DNA from 3 places in the Blastococcus sp. SYSU D00868 genome. Region 2 is predicted to be linked to each of the others. Evidence: predicted binding sites of a transcription regulator. Region 2 holds the regulator's gene; each other region holds the start of a gene.
The links. The regulator LexA, encoded in region 2, represses DNA repair genes until DNA is damaged. The targets are predictions, from matches to a motif close to TCGAACANNTGTTCGA.
Positions count from the first base shown of each region.

Region 1: a site for LexA is predicted at 2,510-2,525, ahead of ACI79F_RS21500 (DUF222 domain-containing protein). Genes of this name have one in related genera too.
Region 3: a site for LexA is predicted at 2,803-2,818, ahead of ACI79F_RS17275 (DUF6504 family protein). Genes of this name have one in related genera too.

Region 1 covers NZ_JBJGZO010000036.1:5,269-10,159, reverse strand. The annotation lists gene ACI79F_RS21515 (cation:proton antiporter) at 1-411, shown strand, start outside; gene ACI79F_RS21510 (hypothetical protein) at 521-652, opposite strand; gene ACI79F_RS21505 (hypothetical protein) at 703-1,011, opposite strand; gene ACI79F_RS21500 (DUF222 domain-containing protein) at 1,275-2,492, opposite strand; gene ACI79F_RS21495 (GMC oxidoreductase) at 2,631-4,250, opposite strand; gene ACI79F_RS21490 (cyclase family protein) at 4,263-4,891, opposite strand, start outside.
Region 2 covers NZ_JBJGZO010000003.1:3,346-8,236, reverse strand. The annotation lists gene hflX (GTPase HflX) at 1-98, shown strand, start outside; gene ACI79F_RS03370 (phosphatase PAP2 family protein) at 169-915, shown strand; gene ACI79F_RS03365 (hypothetical protein) at 887-1,990, shown strand; gene lexA (transcriptional repressor LexA) at 2,027-2,806, opposite strand; gene ACI79F_RS03355 (LysM peptidoglycan-binding domain-containing protein) at 3,114-3,650, shown strand; gene ACI79F_RS03350 (hypothetical protein) at 3,761-4,318, shown strand; gene nrdR (transcriptional regulator NrdR) at 4,675-4,891, shown strand, end outside.
Region 3 covers NZ_JBJGZO010000022.1:9,141-14,031, forward strand. The annotation lists gene ACI79F_RS17265 (DNA polymerase III subunit alpha) at 1-1,793, opposite strand, end outside; gene ACI79F_RS17270 (SAV_6107 family HEPN domain-containing protein) at 1,867-2,391, opposite strand; gene ACI79F_RS17275 (DUF6504 family protein) at 2,391-2,711, opposite strand; gene ACI79F_RS17280 (maleylpyruvate isomerase family mycothiol-dependent enzyme) at 3,004-3,642, shown strand; gene ACI79F_RS17285 (YbaK/EbsC family protein) at 3,698-4,216, shown strand; gene ACI79F_RS17290 (GNAT family N-acetyltransferase) at 4,213-4,803, shown strand; gene ACI79F_RS17295 (phytoene desaturase family protein) at 4,800-4,891, shown strand, end outside.

The DNA of each region.
Region 1 (4,891 bases), on a different contig from region 2:
GGGCTGGTCGAGGAGCCCTCGGCGCTGCTGAGGGTCCCGGTGTTCCTCGCCGTCCTCCTCGTCGTGCGGGGGCTGCCGGCGCTGCTCCAGGTGCGGACCCTGGGACGGCGGGGTGCGGCCGCGGTCGGCCTGTTGCAGGCCACGTCGCTGCCGTTCCTGGTGACGGCGGTGCAGATCGGGGAGGCCACCGGCCGGCTCGACCCGGTGACCGGGGCGGCGCTGGTCTGCGCCGGCCTGCTGTCGGTGCTCGTGTACCCGGCGCTGGCCCTCGGCCTGCTGGATCGCGGTGCGACTCCTCCCGAGGCCGCCGCCGCGGCTCCCCGGCCGCGGGTGACCACGGAGGAGCCCGGTCGCGATCTGGCCGGCAGCCGACCGCTCACCTCGACCGGACGGCCGACGTCGAGGCGGTGAGCCTCAGCAGCCTGACCGCATGGCCCGAACCCGTGGTCGGCGGGGCGCTGCGGCTCCGGGCATCACGGTGTCCCTGAACGGCCCACGGAGAGACAGCGCACGCTGGACGTCACGGGAGCCTGCGGACGACCGCCGAGCCGGACACGATGAACGTCGAGAACTCGTCTGCGTCGAGCGAGTAGAGGATGTCCTCGCCCTTGGGCTCGAGGCCATGGCGCCGGACACCTTCGCGGGTCCACACCGGGACCTTCGCTTGCAACTCGGCGCGCCAGCCGAGCCGGAGGCGGCTGCTCAGGCGCAAACTGCCGGCACGGTTATGCCGTCGTCCGGGACGAAGTCGATGACCTTTCCGCCCTGGTCGGTGTAGGTCATCTGGTCGTCAGTGATGACAACGGTTCCGCGCCCGACCCAATCCTCAGGCGGGTTGGTCGCGTCGACTCCCATGCCATCGACCATCTCCGGAACCGCTTCCCAGAGGCGCCCGTCGACGGTCACGGGCTCAACGCCGCAGTGCCACAGGGAAACCTCCACCATGTCCGACTCGTCGGTGCCACCGCAGGCCGCCAGGACCCCGACACCCAGGAGCACGAGCCAGCGCACACTTCCACGACGTGGTGGGCGCCCGCGCGGTTCCCAGCCGGTCTGCCACGGCCAGTCGTATTCGCAGGAGGCAATGGGGGCCACAGGACTGCTGGCAGGTCGCTCCTCGCCAGGCTGAGCGGGTCCAGCGCCGTACGACTGGCAGGTGTCCCACCGGCCTCCCTGAGGGCCACTGTCAGCGGGTGGCGGCGGAGGGCCTCGGCTCGGGCGCGCGCCGGCGCCCCGCGGCCGGGGCGGTCGCGGGGTGCGAGGCGTGCGGGTGGTCAGGTGTGCAGGGGTGGGTGGGGGACGATCTGGGTGCCGTCGGGGCGGTAGGTGCGCCAGCGTTGTCCGGGTGGGGCGGTGTCGTCGCGTTCGACGCGGAAGCCGTGGTGGCACTGGGTGTGGTGGCGTTCGCAGAGCAGCCCGGAGTTGGCCACCGAGGTGTCGCCGCCGAGGGCCCACTCGATGATGTGGTGGACCTCGCAGAACCAGCGGGGGGCCTCGCAGCCGGCGAACACGCAGTGCTGGTCGCGGAACTCCACGGCCTTGCGGATGTGCGCCGGCACCACCCGCTGCTCCCGGCCCACGTCCAGGGGCAGCCCGTCGGGGTCGAGGACGAGGCGGGTGATGGTGGCGTCGCAGGCCAGCCACCGCGCCCGGGCCGCAGACAACGTCCCGCCCATGCCGGTCATGGCCGCACCGGGGATGGTCGAGGCATCCATCAGGTCCTGGACGCCGATGGTCGCGATCACGTGTGGCTTCACCGTGCGCAGCACCGGCAGCCGGCCCGAGGCCAGGGCGAGGTCGGCCAGCTGCACCAGTGCGTCCCCGCCGCGCTGGGCGCGGCTGCGGATGTCGCCGGCGCAGCGGGAGGCCGCGGAGATGGACTCCAGCGCGGTGGCCACCTTCTGCCCGCCGACCGCGTCCAGGGTGCCGCGCAGGGTCCAGCCGCCGTCGGGATGCTGCACGAGCGTGACCGCCCGCTCCTCGGTGGGATCGGGCTCGGGCCCGTCGGGGTCGAGCCGGGCCAGGTAGTCGGCCACGGCCAGCCGCAGATCCCGGTGGGTGCCGTGCACGGCGACGGTGACCAGTGCCGCCTCCACCTGCGCCAGGTCGATGCCCTGCGCGGCGGCCCGGGCCTGGTGGGCCGGGGTGGCGATCGGGGCGATCACCGCGACGTGGTCGGCGCCCAGCTCGCCGTCGGTGAAGGCGCCGGCGGTCCGCGGCAGGTGCTCCAGCACCCGGCCGTGGCCGACCAGCCGCCCGGCCAACGCGCCCGACAGGCCCAGGTGTCCGCGCAGCCACGCTTGGGTGGTCGGGATCCCGTCGTGCTCGGCGGCGCCGCGGGCGTCGACCCGGCGCACCGCCCGGGTCAGCTCGGCGGTGATCCGGTGCCCGGCGGCCACCAGCCCGCGGACGTGGTCCAGCAGCGGCCCGTCCGGCAGCTCGTCCAGGTCCAGCCCGGCGAGCTCGTCGAGCACCGACTGCAGCTCGCCCATCCCGCCTCCCGACCGCTTCGAATGTGTGTTCGATTCTAGCGGTCCCGGGGGAGCCCGACGAGATGAATCCCCAGGTCAGACGCCGGTCCACAGATGTCGGCGGTCGCTTGACGTCGGCACGGAAGAGAGTGTCAGCCGTCAGCGCACGGGGACACCCGTGACGTCCGGCTGCCGCGGCGTCGGGACGGATGCCGTCACCGGGGTGGCCGCCCGGACGCCGAGCCGCTCGGCCATCCGGTCGGCGACCCGCAGCGCGTTGGCGATGATCGTCAGCGTCGGGTTCACCGCCGTGCTGGAGACGAAGAAGCTCGAGTCCGCCACGTACAGGTCCTCGACCTCGTGCATGCGGCAGTCCAGGTCCAGCGGCGCCGTCGTCGGGTCCGGACCGAACCGGATGGTGCCGTTCTGGTGCGCCACCCCGCCGATGCCCAGCTGGCCCCCGGCGTACTGCCGGTTCTCGTACACGTCCTGCTCGCAGCGGATCGAGTCGAGCAGGCCCTGCAGCCGCATCCGCAGCCGGGCGACCTCGGCGCCGTTGGTGCGCCGGTAGCGCAGGGAGATCCCGCCGTCGCGGTCGACGGTCACCCGGTTCTCGTCCAGCGGCAGGTCCTCGGTGGTGAGCCAGAAGTCGATCGAGTGCCGGGCGAGGTCGGCCGGGTCCCGTGCGTCGGGGACGTCGAAGCCGATGAGCACGGCGTCGCTCTTGCCGTTCATCTGGATGGAGCCGACGGGGTACTCCCAGTCCGGGTCGAACGGGTCGGACCAGTAGAAGTCGTTCACCCCGAGCGTCTTCTGGAACCGGGTCGGGTTCGGCGTCTTCGAGAACGCCACCAGGCCGGAGTTGTTGTGCAGCATCAGGTGCCGGCCCACGTGGCCCGAGCCGTTGCCCAGCCCCGCGGGGTGCCGGTCGGACGCCGAGGCGAGCAGCAGGGCGGCGGAGTTGATCGCCCCGGCGGCGAGGACGACGACGTCGGCGGTGTACTCCTCCCGTTCGCCGTCCCGGTCGACCACCACCCGCGAGACCCGGTGGCCGGTGCGGTCGGTCTCCAGTCGCACCACGCGCGCCCGGGTCCGGAGGGTCACGTTCGGGTGCCGCAGCGCCGGCTCCACCGTCATGACCTGCGCGTCCGCCTTGCCGTTGACCAGGCAGGGGAAGCCGTCGCAGGTCGCGCAGCGGATGCAGGCGGACGAGTGCGGCCGGGCCTCGTCGAGGAGGACGCCGTTGGGCAGGGAGAACGGGTGCAGTCCGGCCGCGGTCAGGTCCTCGCGCAGCTGGGCGATCCGGGGCTCGTCGCTGATGGCCGGCCACGGGTAGGGGCCGGACGCCGGTGGGTCGTCCGGGTCCTCGCCCCGCGTGCCGTGCACCTGGTACAGCCGCTCGGCCCGGTCGTAGTACGGCGCGAGGTCGGCGTAGTCGATCGGCCACGCGGGTGAGATCCCGTCGACGTGCCGGACGGGACCGAAGTCGCGCTCGCGGAACCGGTAGAGGATCGCCCCGTAGAACTTGGTGTTGCCACCCACGTAGTAGTGCTGCTTGGGCGTGAACCGCCGTCCGTCGGCGCCGTCGGTCCACTGGCCGCTGTTGGCGTACCGCTTCTGCGCCCACAGCGCCTGCGGGTCCCAGTTCTGCGGCTCCCGGGGCAGCCAGTCGCCGCGCTCCAGGACGACGACCCGCTTCCCCGTGGGGGCCAGCGCCCAGGCGACGGCGCCCCCGCCGGCTCCCGATCCGATGACGACGACGTCGGCGTGCTCGCTCATGGCCCCTCCCGGTCAGGTGATCGCGAGCGGCGTCACCCACGACCCCGTGGCGCCGCGCAGCTTGGCGTGGCTGACGACGAGCAGGAACTCGCGCAGCCCGGCCGCGGCGGCCTCGGCCAGCCGCAGGTTCTCCAGCACGACCACGCCGTGCCGGACGTTCAGCGTCTGGGGGACGACGAACGGCTCGCGCGCGTCCTCCGGCGGCACCGGGCCGTAGCTCCAGGTGTCGCAGCCGGTCAGCGCCACCCCGTGCCCGGCGAGCCACTCGGCCAGCCGCATCCCCGGGCCGGGCTCGCCGGCGGAGTACCGGTCCGCGTCGTCGTCCCAGAGCGCGCCCCAGCCGGTGTGCACCAGGACGGCGTCCCCGCGGCGGATCTCGCGCCCCTGCAGCGCCGCGACGGCGTCCTCGACGGTGACGACGTCCCCGGGGCCGAGCGGTCCCCGGACCGCGGCGACGTCGAGCAGCAGGCCGCGGGTGACGACCTGCGGCAGGGTGTCGACGCCGAGCCGGGCGGTGCCCCAGTCCTCGGCGATGTCGGCCAGCCGGTGCCCGTTGTAGGTGCGGTCGCCGACCTGCAGGTGGTTGAGGGCGTCCAGGTGGGTGCCCATCTGCTGGGTGGCGGTGATCTGCTCGACCACCC
Region 2 (4,891 bases):
TCAGCGAGAGCCACGAGGCGGGCGGCACCCGGCTGACCGCGCGCGTCGACGGCGGCCTCGCCGCGGCGCTGGACGGGTACGCCGTCCCGGTCGCCTGACCGGGCGGCGCGCCGCGCCCGTCGACCCGCCCAGGTCACGGGTCGGTCACGGCGCCGGTACCGTGACCCGGTGACCAGTGGCGTGGTGCGACGGTCGCCGGGCGCCCCGTCCGGCGGGCGTCCGGTGCCCGAGCACCCGCCCGTCGTGTCGACCGGCCGGCCGCCGTGGTGGGCGCTGGTCGCGGCGCTCGTCGTCGGCACCCTCCTCACGGTCGACCTGCTCCTCCACGGCCTCACCCGCGACGTCGACGGTTGGGTCTCGGACACGGTCGGCGGTTGGGGGCTGCGTGACTCGGCCGCCTACGACCCGCTGTACTGGGTGACCCAGATCGGCGGGCGGGGGACCGTGCTGGTCGTCCTCGTCGCCCTGGTCGGAACGCTCGCCGTGCGCCAGCGCACGCTGCGCCCGCTGCTGCGGGTGGTCGTCGCGCTCGTCCTGCTGACGGTCGCGGTGTACAGCCTCAAGTACGCGATCGGGCGGACCGCCCCCGGGCACGCCGGCGACTTCCTGCACCACCCCGACGGCCAGTCCTTCCCCTCCGGGCACCTGGCCAACGCGGTGCTGCTGTGGGGCGTCGCCCGGTGGCAGGCGGTGCAGTACGGCCTCGCGCCGTGGCTGCAGCGCCTCTTCTGGGGCCTGGCGGTGGTCGGGCCGGTGCTGTGCGCGCTGGCCATGATCGCGCTGGACTTCCACTGGCTGAGCGACGCCGTGGTGGGGGCGGCCGTGGGCGTCGTGCTGTTGGGCGTGGTTCACGCGCTGGACGCGAAGGTCCTGTCACGCTGGGTGGGTGCCCGAGCAGGCCGTCTGTTGTCGTGACCGCGCGCGGACGGCGCGGTTCCCGGCGCAGGCCGCGCTGACCGTCGCGGTCCTGACCGCCGGCCCGCTCGCCGCCTCCGCGGTCACCGCCCCGGCCGCGCGCGCGGAGGCCGCCCCCGACCCGGTCGTGCAGTGCGAGATCACCGATCCGGGCCTGACGGAGCTGTCCGGGCTCGTGGTCGGCGCCGACGGCACGATGCTGGCCATCAACGACGGCGGTGACCAGGTCGCCGTGCACGTCGTCGACCCCACGTGCCGGGTCACCGGCGTGCACACCGCCGCCGTGGACCCCTACGACCCCGAGGACCTCGCGGTCGGCGGCGACGGGACGGTCTGGCTCGCCGACACCGGCGACAACACCGGCAACCGGTCGACGGTCGCGCTGCTCGCCCTCCGCCCGGACGGCTCCACCGCGGTGTACCGGCTCACCTATCCCGACGGGCCCCACGACGCCGAGGCCCTGCTGCTCGCCCCCGACGGCACGCCCTACATCGTGACCAAGGAGGTGCTCGGCTCCAGCGACGTCTACCGGCCGGTGGCCGCGCTCGAGGAGGCCGGCACCGTGGGCCTGGTCGAGGTGGCCTCGGTGGACCTGACCCTCACCGGCACCCCCGGCGGGCCGGTCGGCCGCGCCGGCCAGCTGCTCGTCACCGGGGGAGCGGTCGCGGCCGACGGCTCGGCGCTGGCGCTGCGCACCTACACCGACGCGTACGTGTGGCCGCTGGCCGGGTCGGACGTGGCCGGCGCGCTGGCGGCGGAGCCCACGCGGATCGCGCTGCCGGAGTCGCCGCAGGGGGAGGCGATCAGCTTCTCCGCCGACGGCGCCTCGCTCGTGGTGGCCAGCGAGGGGCTGCCCAGCGCGGTCACCGTCGTCCCGGTGCCGGCGGGGACCGCGGCGTCCGGCGCCACGGGCGCGCCGGACGGCTCCCTCGACGACGTGCTCACCGGGTCCGACGACGGCGTCTCCCCGGCGGCCGCGGGCGCGGTCGCCGTCGTGGTGGCCACCCTGGTCGTCTGGCTGCTCGGCCGGTTCCGCCGCCGCGGCGCGCCCCCCGGCGGGGCGCCCCGCCCCTGACCCGGCGCGGCCGCGGGCGGCCCGCCGGAGCCGGGGTCAGACGCGCCGCAGGACGGTGACCACGCGGCCGAGGACGGTCGCGTCGTCGCCGGGGATCGGCTCGTAGGCGGGGTTGTGCGGCAGCAGCCACACGTGCCCGTCCTTGCGCTTGTAGGTCTTCACCGTCGCCTCGCCGTCGATCATCGCGGCGACGATCTCGCCGTTCTCGGCGGTCGGCTGCTGCCGCACGACGACCCAGTCGCCGTCGCAGATCGCCGCCTCGATCATCGAGTCACCGGTGACCTTCAGCATGAAGAGGGTGCCCTCGCCGACCAGCTCGCGGGGCAGCGGGAAGACGTCCTCCACGGCCTGCTCGGCCAGCACCGGGCCACCGGCGGCGATGCGGCCGACCAGCGGCACGTAGGTCGGCGCGGGGCTCGCCGTGTCCTCGGCCACCGGCGGCGGGGCGGCGGTCGCGCCGGTGGCGGCCGCGATCTCGCCGGGGAGCCGCACGTCGAGGGCCCGGGGGCGGTTCGGGTCGCGCCGCAGCCAGCCCTTCTTCTGCAGGACGGAGAGCTGGTGGGCCACCGAGGAGGCCGAGGACAGGCCCACGGCCTCGCCGATCTCGCGCACCGACGGCGGGTAGCCGCGGCGGTCGATGGAGTCGCGGATGACCTCCAGCACGCGGCGCTGCCGCTGGGTCAGCCCGTCGCCCGCCTCGCCCCGGTCCGGGAAGGTCCGCACCTCCCTGGCCACGGCCGGCGTCGGCCCGGTCGTCGTGCCGCCCGCGCGGCGCGACCCGCCGCGTCCCCCCGACGTCCCGCTCGTGCCCGCCACGTCTCCTCCTCGCCGGCCGTGTCGCCACGGCTCGTCCGTCCACCCCCGTGGCCGCCTGCCGTGTCCGTGCCGCGGCCGCCGTCCGGCGGTGGTGCCCAGTCGGACGGTAGCGCGTCGGGGCGCCGTCCTCAAACACATGTTCGAAATCCGCTCGTGTCGGGTCGATCCTGTCGGCCCGGTGCGGTAGACATCGCACAGACGTTCGGATCGAACGGCTGTTCGAACCCGCGGGTGCGGCCGCGGGCGGTGGCGGAGGAGGCGCTGGGTGGCTGGCAGGGCGCGCGGGGCGGCGGTCCCCGGATGGGGCGTGGACGGGTCGGGCGGGGTCCCCGCGGGGCAGCGGGGCACGGGGCTGCGGGTGGCCGGCCCGGTGCGCCCGCTGGGCGAGCGCGCGGGCGGCCGTCCGGCGGTCCGCGCGGCGGGGCCGGTGGCCGGCGCCCCGCCGCTGCGCCGGGACGCGGTCCGTCCCGGGGCGCGACCGGTGCGCCTGGAGGTGCGCCCCGCGCGTCCGGGCCCCGGCCGTCCCGCCGGGGCGTCGCGGCCGCGGCCGGTGCGGTCGCCGGTCCGGCTGACCCGGCGCGGGAGGTGCGTCCTCGGGGCGCTCGCCCTCGGCGTGGCCGCCCTCGCCTTCCTCGTGCTGTCGGCACTGCTCGGTCCCGGCGGGGAGCTGGAGCTGGCCGGGGGCAGCAGCGTCGTCGTCCAGCCGGGGGACACCGTGTGGTCGATCGCCACGGCGGTGGCCGACCCGGGCGAGGACGTGCGGGCCGTCGTCGACGCGATCGAACGGCTCAACGACCTCGAGGGCGCCGTCGTCGTGGCCGGCCAGGTGCTCGAGGTCCCGTGACCGCGGCGCGCCGGGTCGCGACATCCACGATTCGGGAGCGCGATCTTCGTCAACCCTCGGGGCGGCGTCCTGCCCGGGAGGAGCGGGGGAGCCGACCTACCGTCTCGCTCGTGCCAGTAGACGTGCGCGGCCGAGCAGCGGTCACCATCGCCCAGCCCCTCGACGCCGAGGTGTTCGTGGCGGGCTCCTGGGTGCCCGGCGCCGTCCTCGGCTGGCGGCACGACGAGGCCGGCGGATGTCAGGCGCAGGTGCGCGTCGGCCAGGGCGGCCACCGGCAGGAGCGGTGGGTGGAGCTGCCCGCGGTCCGGCTGCCCGAGCGGGACGCGGTCCCGGCGGGGGCCGCACCCGCGCCGGCCGCGGCGCCGCCACCCGCGGAGACGGTCGTGATGAGCCGCGCCGAGCTCCGCGGGCTGCTGGCGACCGGTCCGGCCGGCCGCGCCGCCGGGCGGCGACGTCGGCACGCCAGCGACCTCACCGCCGAGCTGCCGGCGGTCCGCTGCGCCGACGCCGCGGCGGCCCCGGGCCGTCACCGCGCCCCCGCGGGCGCCGGTCGCCACCGCGCCGACGACACCCTCGCCGGCCCGCCGGCCGCCGACCTGCTCACCCGGCCCATCCGGGTGGAGGACGTCGCCGCGTGGTCGCGGCGCACCTCCGCCGCGTCCTGCTGACGCCCCGCGAGCCGACACGCCATACACCGCTGGAGGGCCGTCGCGCACGCTGCGCGCGGTCGCCGTCGGCGTGTCCGTGTGACGGCTGGTGTGTCTGACCGCCGCTGGTCACGAGCGTGTTGCAGGGGAACACGCCACGCCGCGTTGCGCTTGCACATCTAGTGGAGCCGGACCTAGGGTTCCCCTACATCTAGTAGTTGCACCGCTGTAAGTCCGTCCACAGGGCGTCCTCAGCTCCTCCCCGGGATGTGCACCGGTTGTCCCCAGGAGGGTCCACAGAGGGCCCCGGCGGGCGCCCGGCGTCGCTCGCGGAGCGGGCCGGGGCAGGGGTGCGGACCGGGGGAGGAGGAACCGCCGTGCGCTGTCCCTTCTGCCACAACCCGGACAGCCGGGTCATCGAGACCCGGGAGGCCGACGAGGGCGCGACGACGCGCCGCCGCCGGTCCTGCCCCGCCTGCGGCCGCCGCTTCACCACGGTGGAGGAGGCGGTGCTCGCCGTCGTCAAGCGCAGCGGCGTGAGCGAGCCGTTCAACCGGAGCAAGGTCGTCGCCGGCGTGCGCCGCGCCTGCCAGG
Region 3 (4,891 bases), on a different contig from region 2:
CTGTTCTCCACCGGGGTGCGGTCGAGCAGCGTGGCGTCGGACAGCAGCACCCCGCACGGGTGCAGGGCGATGTGCCGGGGCAGCCCGTCGAGCCGGGCGACGAGGTCGAACAGCAGGTCGAGGTCCCCCGAGCCACCCGCCCGCTTCGACCCCAGCCGGCTGGCGCGCAGCTCCGGGAGGTCCTTGAGCGCGGCGTGCACCTGGTTGGCCCGGATGTGCGGGAAGGCCTTGGCGACGGCGTCGACCTCGGCCGGCGGCAGGCCGAGGGCCGCGCCGACGTCGCGGATGGCGTGCCGCACCCGGTAGGTGTCCATCATCGAGATGCAGCTGACCCGCTCGGCGCCGAAGCGGTCGAGGACGGCGTCGTAGACCTCCATCCGGCGCGCGGACTCCACGTCGATGTCGATGTCGGGCAGCTGGTGGCGCAGCGGCGAGAGGAACCGCTCCATCAGCAGGCCGTAGCGCAGCGGGTCGACGTCGGAGATGCCGAGCAGGTAGGTGACCAGGCTGCCCGCGCCGGACCCGCGCGCCGCCGCACGGACCCTCAAGCTCGTGATGAGGTCGACCACGTCGGCGACGGTGAGGAAGTAGGACGGGTAGCCCAGCTGCTCGATGACGGCGAGCTCCTCCTCCAGCCGCCGCCGCACCGTGCCGGTCGGCGCCATGCCCCGCCGGCCCAGCCCCGCCTCGCAGCGGGCGCGCAGCACCTGCGCCGGGTCCATGCCCGCCTCGGCGGGGGTGGTGACGACGTCGAGCTCGGGGTAGCGCACCGTGCCGATGCCGAGGTCCTCCTTGACGTCGACGACGCACTGCTCGGCCAGCCGGGCGGTGCGCTCGAGCAGCCGCAGCGCCGCGTCCCGGTCCGGGCCGACGAGGTCCTCGGCGACCTCGGCCATCTCCTTGCCGGACTTCAGGTAGCCCTCGGCGGTGCGCCGGTCGACGTGCCGCTGGTCGAGGGCGACCAGCCGGCGGGAGGCGTCGAGCACGTCGGCGGTGGGGGCGTCCAGGGCGTCGACGTACCGGACGGCGTTGGTGAGCACCACCGGCATCCCGGTCTCGTCGGCGAACCGCAGCATCGCCTGCGCCCGCGACCGGTCGCCCCGGCCGCGGTGGTGCACGACCTCCAGGGCCAGCTGCCCGGGGCCGAACACCGCCCGCCAGGCCGACAGGCGGGCCGCGGCGACGTCGGCCCGGCCGGCGGCCAGCGCCCGGCCGACCGGGGAGTCCGGCCCCAGCAGGGCGACCAGCCCGCGCGGGTGCTCGGCGGCCAGCGCCAGCGAGCCGACCGGCTCGCCGCGCGTGCCGCGCAGGTGGGTGGCGCTGGTCAGCCGGCACAGCGACCGCCAGCCCTCGCCGTTGCGGGCCAGGAAGGTGACCCGCGGCAGCCGGGGGTCGACGCTGGCCCCGCCGCGCGCCGGGGAGCGGCGGGCCCGCCCCGGCCCACCCTCACCCTCGACCGGACCGTCGGGGTCGGGCGCGGGGGGACGGCGGGAGCGGTGCCGCGCCCCCGCCACCCCCGAGGGCCCCGAGCCGAGGGCGTGCGCCAGCGCCGGCGGGACGCTGCTGTCGACCGCGGGGGTGACCGCCAGGTCGACCCCGAACAGCGGACGGACGTCGGCCGCCCGGCAGGCCAGTGCGAACTTCACCGCGCCGTAGAGGCCGTCGCGGTCGGTCAGCGCCAGCGCCCGCATGCCGTGCTCGGCGGCGCGGGTGACCAGGTCGCCCGGGTGGTTGGCCCCGTAGCGCATGGAGTAGCCCGAGGCGACGTGCAGGTGGACGAAGGGGTCGGTCACGCCGCGTCCCCGCCGGCGCTCGCCCGCCGCGTTCCCGGCGGTGCTGTGTCTCCGGGTGAGCTCGCGAGCCCGCTCACCTCCGGGTGCGGGTGGTGCCGCGCGACGAGGTGCCGCGGTGGGCGGTGCCGCCGACCACCCGCGGGCGCGGGGCCGGCTCCGGCAGCTGCGTCAGGGCGGTCTCGACCACGCCGAGGAACGCCTCGACGTCGCGGACCAGGTCGTCCGCCTCGCGCTCGGTGACCGCATGGGACAGCCCCGCCTCGGCCGCGGCCCGCTTGGCGGCGCCGGCGGCGAAGAAGGTGGCCCACTCGCCCAGCTCGGGGCAGACCTCGCCCAGCAGCGCCCAGGCGCTGCGCGGGCGGCGGCGGCCGGACTCCGGGCGGGTGCGGGCGGCCAGCACGGCCGCGGCGGCCCGCAGCGCGGCCAGGTGCGCGGTGGCGTACCGCTCCCGGGCGTCGGTGGCGGCGGCGGCCTCGGCCAGCCCGCGGCCGGCCTGGCCGAGCAGCCCGGCCGCGGCGGCCGGCACCGGCGGGGGCAGCGGCAGCTGCTCGGCGGACCGGTCGTAGCGGTCGTAGGACATGGCTCGCAGCGCGCCCATCAGTCGTGCACCCGCACGAGCGACCAGCGGTTCTCCGCGGCGTCCCAGGACAGGTCGTAGACGCCGGCGAAGCTCATCCGGGACCGGCCGGCCCGCACCGCCTCCAGCCGCCACACCTCCCGGGTGGCGACGAGGTCCCCCGAGGCTCCCCCTCCGGCTGCGCGGTGCCACCAGGCCGGGGTCTCCACCCACGTGTCCAGCAGCTCCCCGACGACGTAGCGGGACTGGCCGCGCCAGAACTGCACCGGGCCGAGCGGGCCGCGCTCGACCTGGACCTCCTCGCCGACCCGACCGCCGACCCCGTTCAGCACCCGGCTCATCTCAGACTCCCCACCGCTCGCCGCCCCGCGCGCCGGCCCGGACCGTGCCCACGGGCGGGGAAGACCCGGCGGGCACGGGGAGCGACGCCGTTCGAACGCGTGTTCGAACACATCGAGTACACCCGACCCCCGCGCCGCCGTCAAGCCGGCACCGGCGTCGGCGCGCCGCCGTCCTCCCCCGCCCTCCACGACCGCACGCTACGAGCGGGGTACGACGGCCCCGCAGCTCGGACGGCCGGTCCCGGACCGGGGGGGCGACCGGACGTCGCCCCCTCCTGCCACGATCGCCGGCGTGGACGAGACGACCGCCTGGACGACGATCGCCGAGGAGCGGCGCGCCCTCGCCGACCTGCTGGAGACCCTCACCCCCGAGCAGTGGGCGGCGCCGAGCCTCTGCCGCGGCTGGACCGTCCGGCACGTGGCCGGCCACGTCATGGTCGGGCCCACCGGCTCCGTCCCCCGGTTCCTCCGCGCGATGGTGCGCGCCCGCGGCTCCTTCGACCGGGCCAACCACCTCATGGCCGATGAGCGGGCCCGGCTGCCGACCGCCGCCCTCGTCGCCGACCTGCGCGCGCACGCGGGGAACCGCTTCACCCCGCCCGGCGCGGACTGGCACGCCCCGCTGACCGACCTGCTCGTCCACCGGCTCGACATCACCGTGCCGCTCGGTCTGGCGCACGGCCGGCCGCTCGCCCCGTGGGCCGACGCCCTCGACCTGGTCGTCAGCCGGCGCGCCGTCCCGGGCTTCCTGCCCCGCGGGCTGCCCGACCTGACCTACGTCGCGACCGACCTCGGCGACAGCCGCGGCAGCGGGCCGCGGGTCGAGGCGCCGGTCGAGGCCCTGGCGCTGGCGATCACCCGCCGCCCGGTGCGCCTGGACGACCTGGCCGGCCCCGGCGCGGCGGCGCTGCGGGCCTGGGCGCGGGGCTGACCGGCGGCGTCGCCCGGGCGGCCGAGGTCGCGCGGCGGGTGGGAGGATCGCCGGCATGCCAGCCGCCGACTCCCCCCGGGTCGCCGAGGTCGTCCGCCGGCTCCGCGCGGCCGGCGCGACCGGAGAGGTGCGGGAGCTCCCCGACAGCGCCCGCACGGCCGCCCAGGCCGCGGCCCAGCTCGGGGTCCCGGTCGGCGCGATCGCCAACAGCCTGGTGTTCGACGTCGGCGGCGGCCCGCTGCTCGTGCTCACCAGCGGCGCCCACCGGGTCGACACGCAGCAGGTCGCCCGGCTGCTCGGCGTCCCGGAGGTCCGGGTCGCGCGGCCCGACTTCGTCCGCGAGCACACCGGCCAGGCCATCGGCGGCGTCGCCCCGGTGGGCCACCCCGCGCCGATCGGCACGCTCGTCGACGTCGAACTGGCCCGCCACGCGCAGGTGTGGGCGGCCGCCGGGCACCCGCACACCGTCTTCCCCACCACCTACGACGAGCTCCTCGAGCTCACCGACGGCACCCCCGCCGAGGTGGGTCCCGGCCCGGCGGAGATGCCCCGCACCGAGGCGGTACAGGCATGACCACCACCCCCGCCACGCGGGTCGCCCAGCTGCCGACCGCGTGGATCCGCGACCACATGCACGAGGCGCTGGCCATCTACGGCGCCGCGATGGGCTACTCCTCCTCGGTGGTCGCCGGCCGCTACGGCTACGCCATCCAGCACACCGAGCGGCCCGGCTTCCGCGCCGTCGGGGCGTTCGCCGCCGACGCCGACGGGGAGCGGCTGGTCGGCTTCGGCTACGGCTACGAGGTCGCCCCCGGGCAGTGGTGGCACGACCAGGTCCGCGCCGCGCTGGACCGGCGGACGGCGAAGCGCTGGCTGCCCGGCGCCTTCGAGGTCTGCGAGCTGCACGTGCACCCCGACACCCAGAGCCGCGGGCTGGGCCGGCAGCTGCTGCACGCGCTGGTCGCCGACCTGCCCAACCCGGCGGCGCTGCTGTCCACGCCGGACGCCGACACCAAGGCCTTCCGGCTGTACCACGCCGACGGCTTCGTCGACCTGGCCCGCGGCCACCACTTCCCCGGCGACGCCCGCCCCTTCGCGATCCTCGGCGCCCGCCTGCCGCTGCATCCGCGTCCTGCCGCCGCGCCGAACGACCGGGTGTGAACCCCGCCGACCGCCTGCCCCGGACCGTCGCCCGGGACGCCGTTGTCGTCGGCTCGGGCCACAACGGGCTGGTGGCCGCCTGCTACCT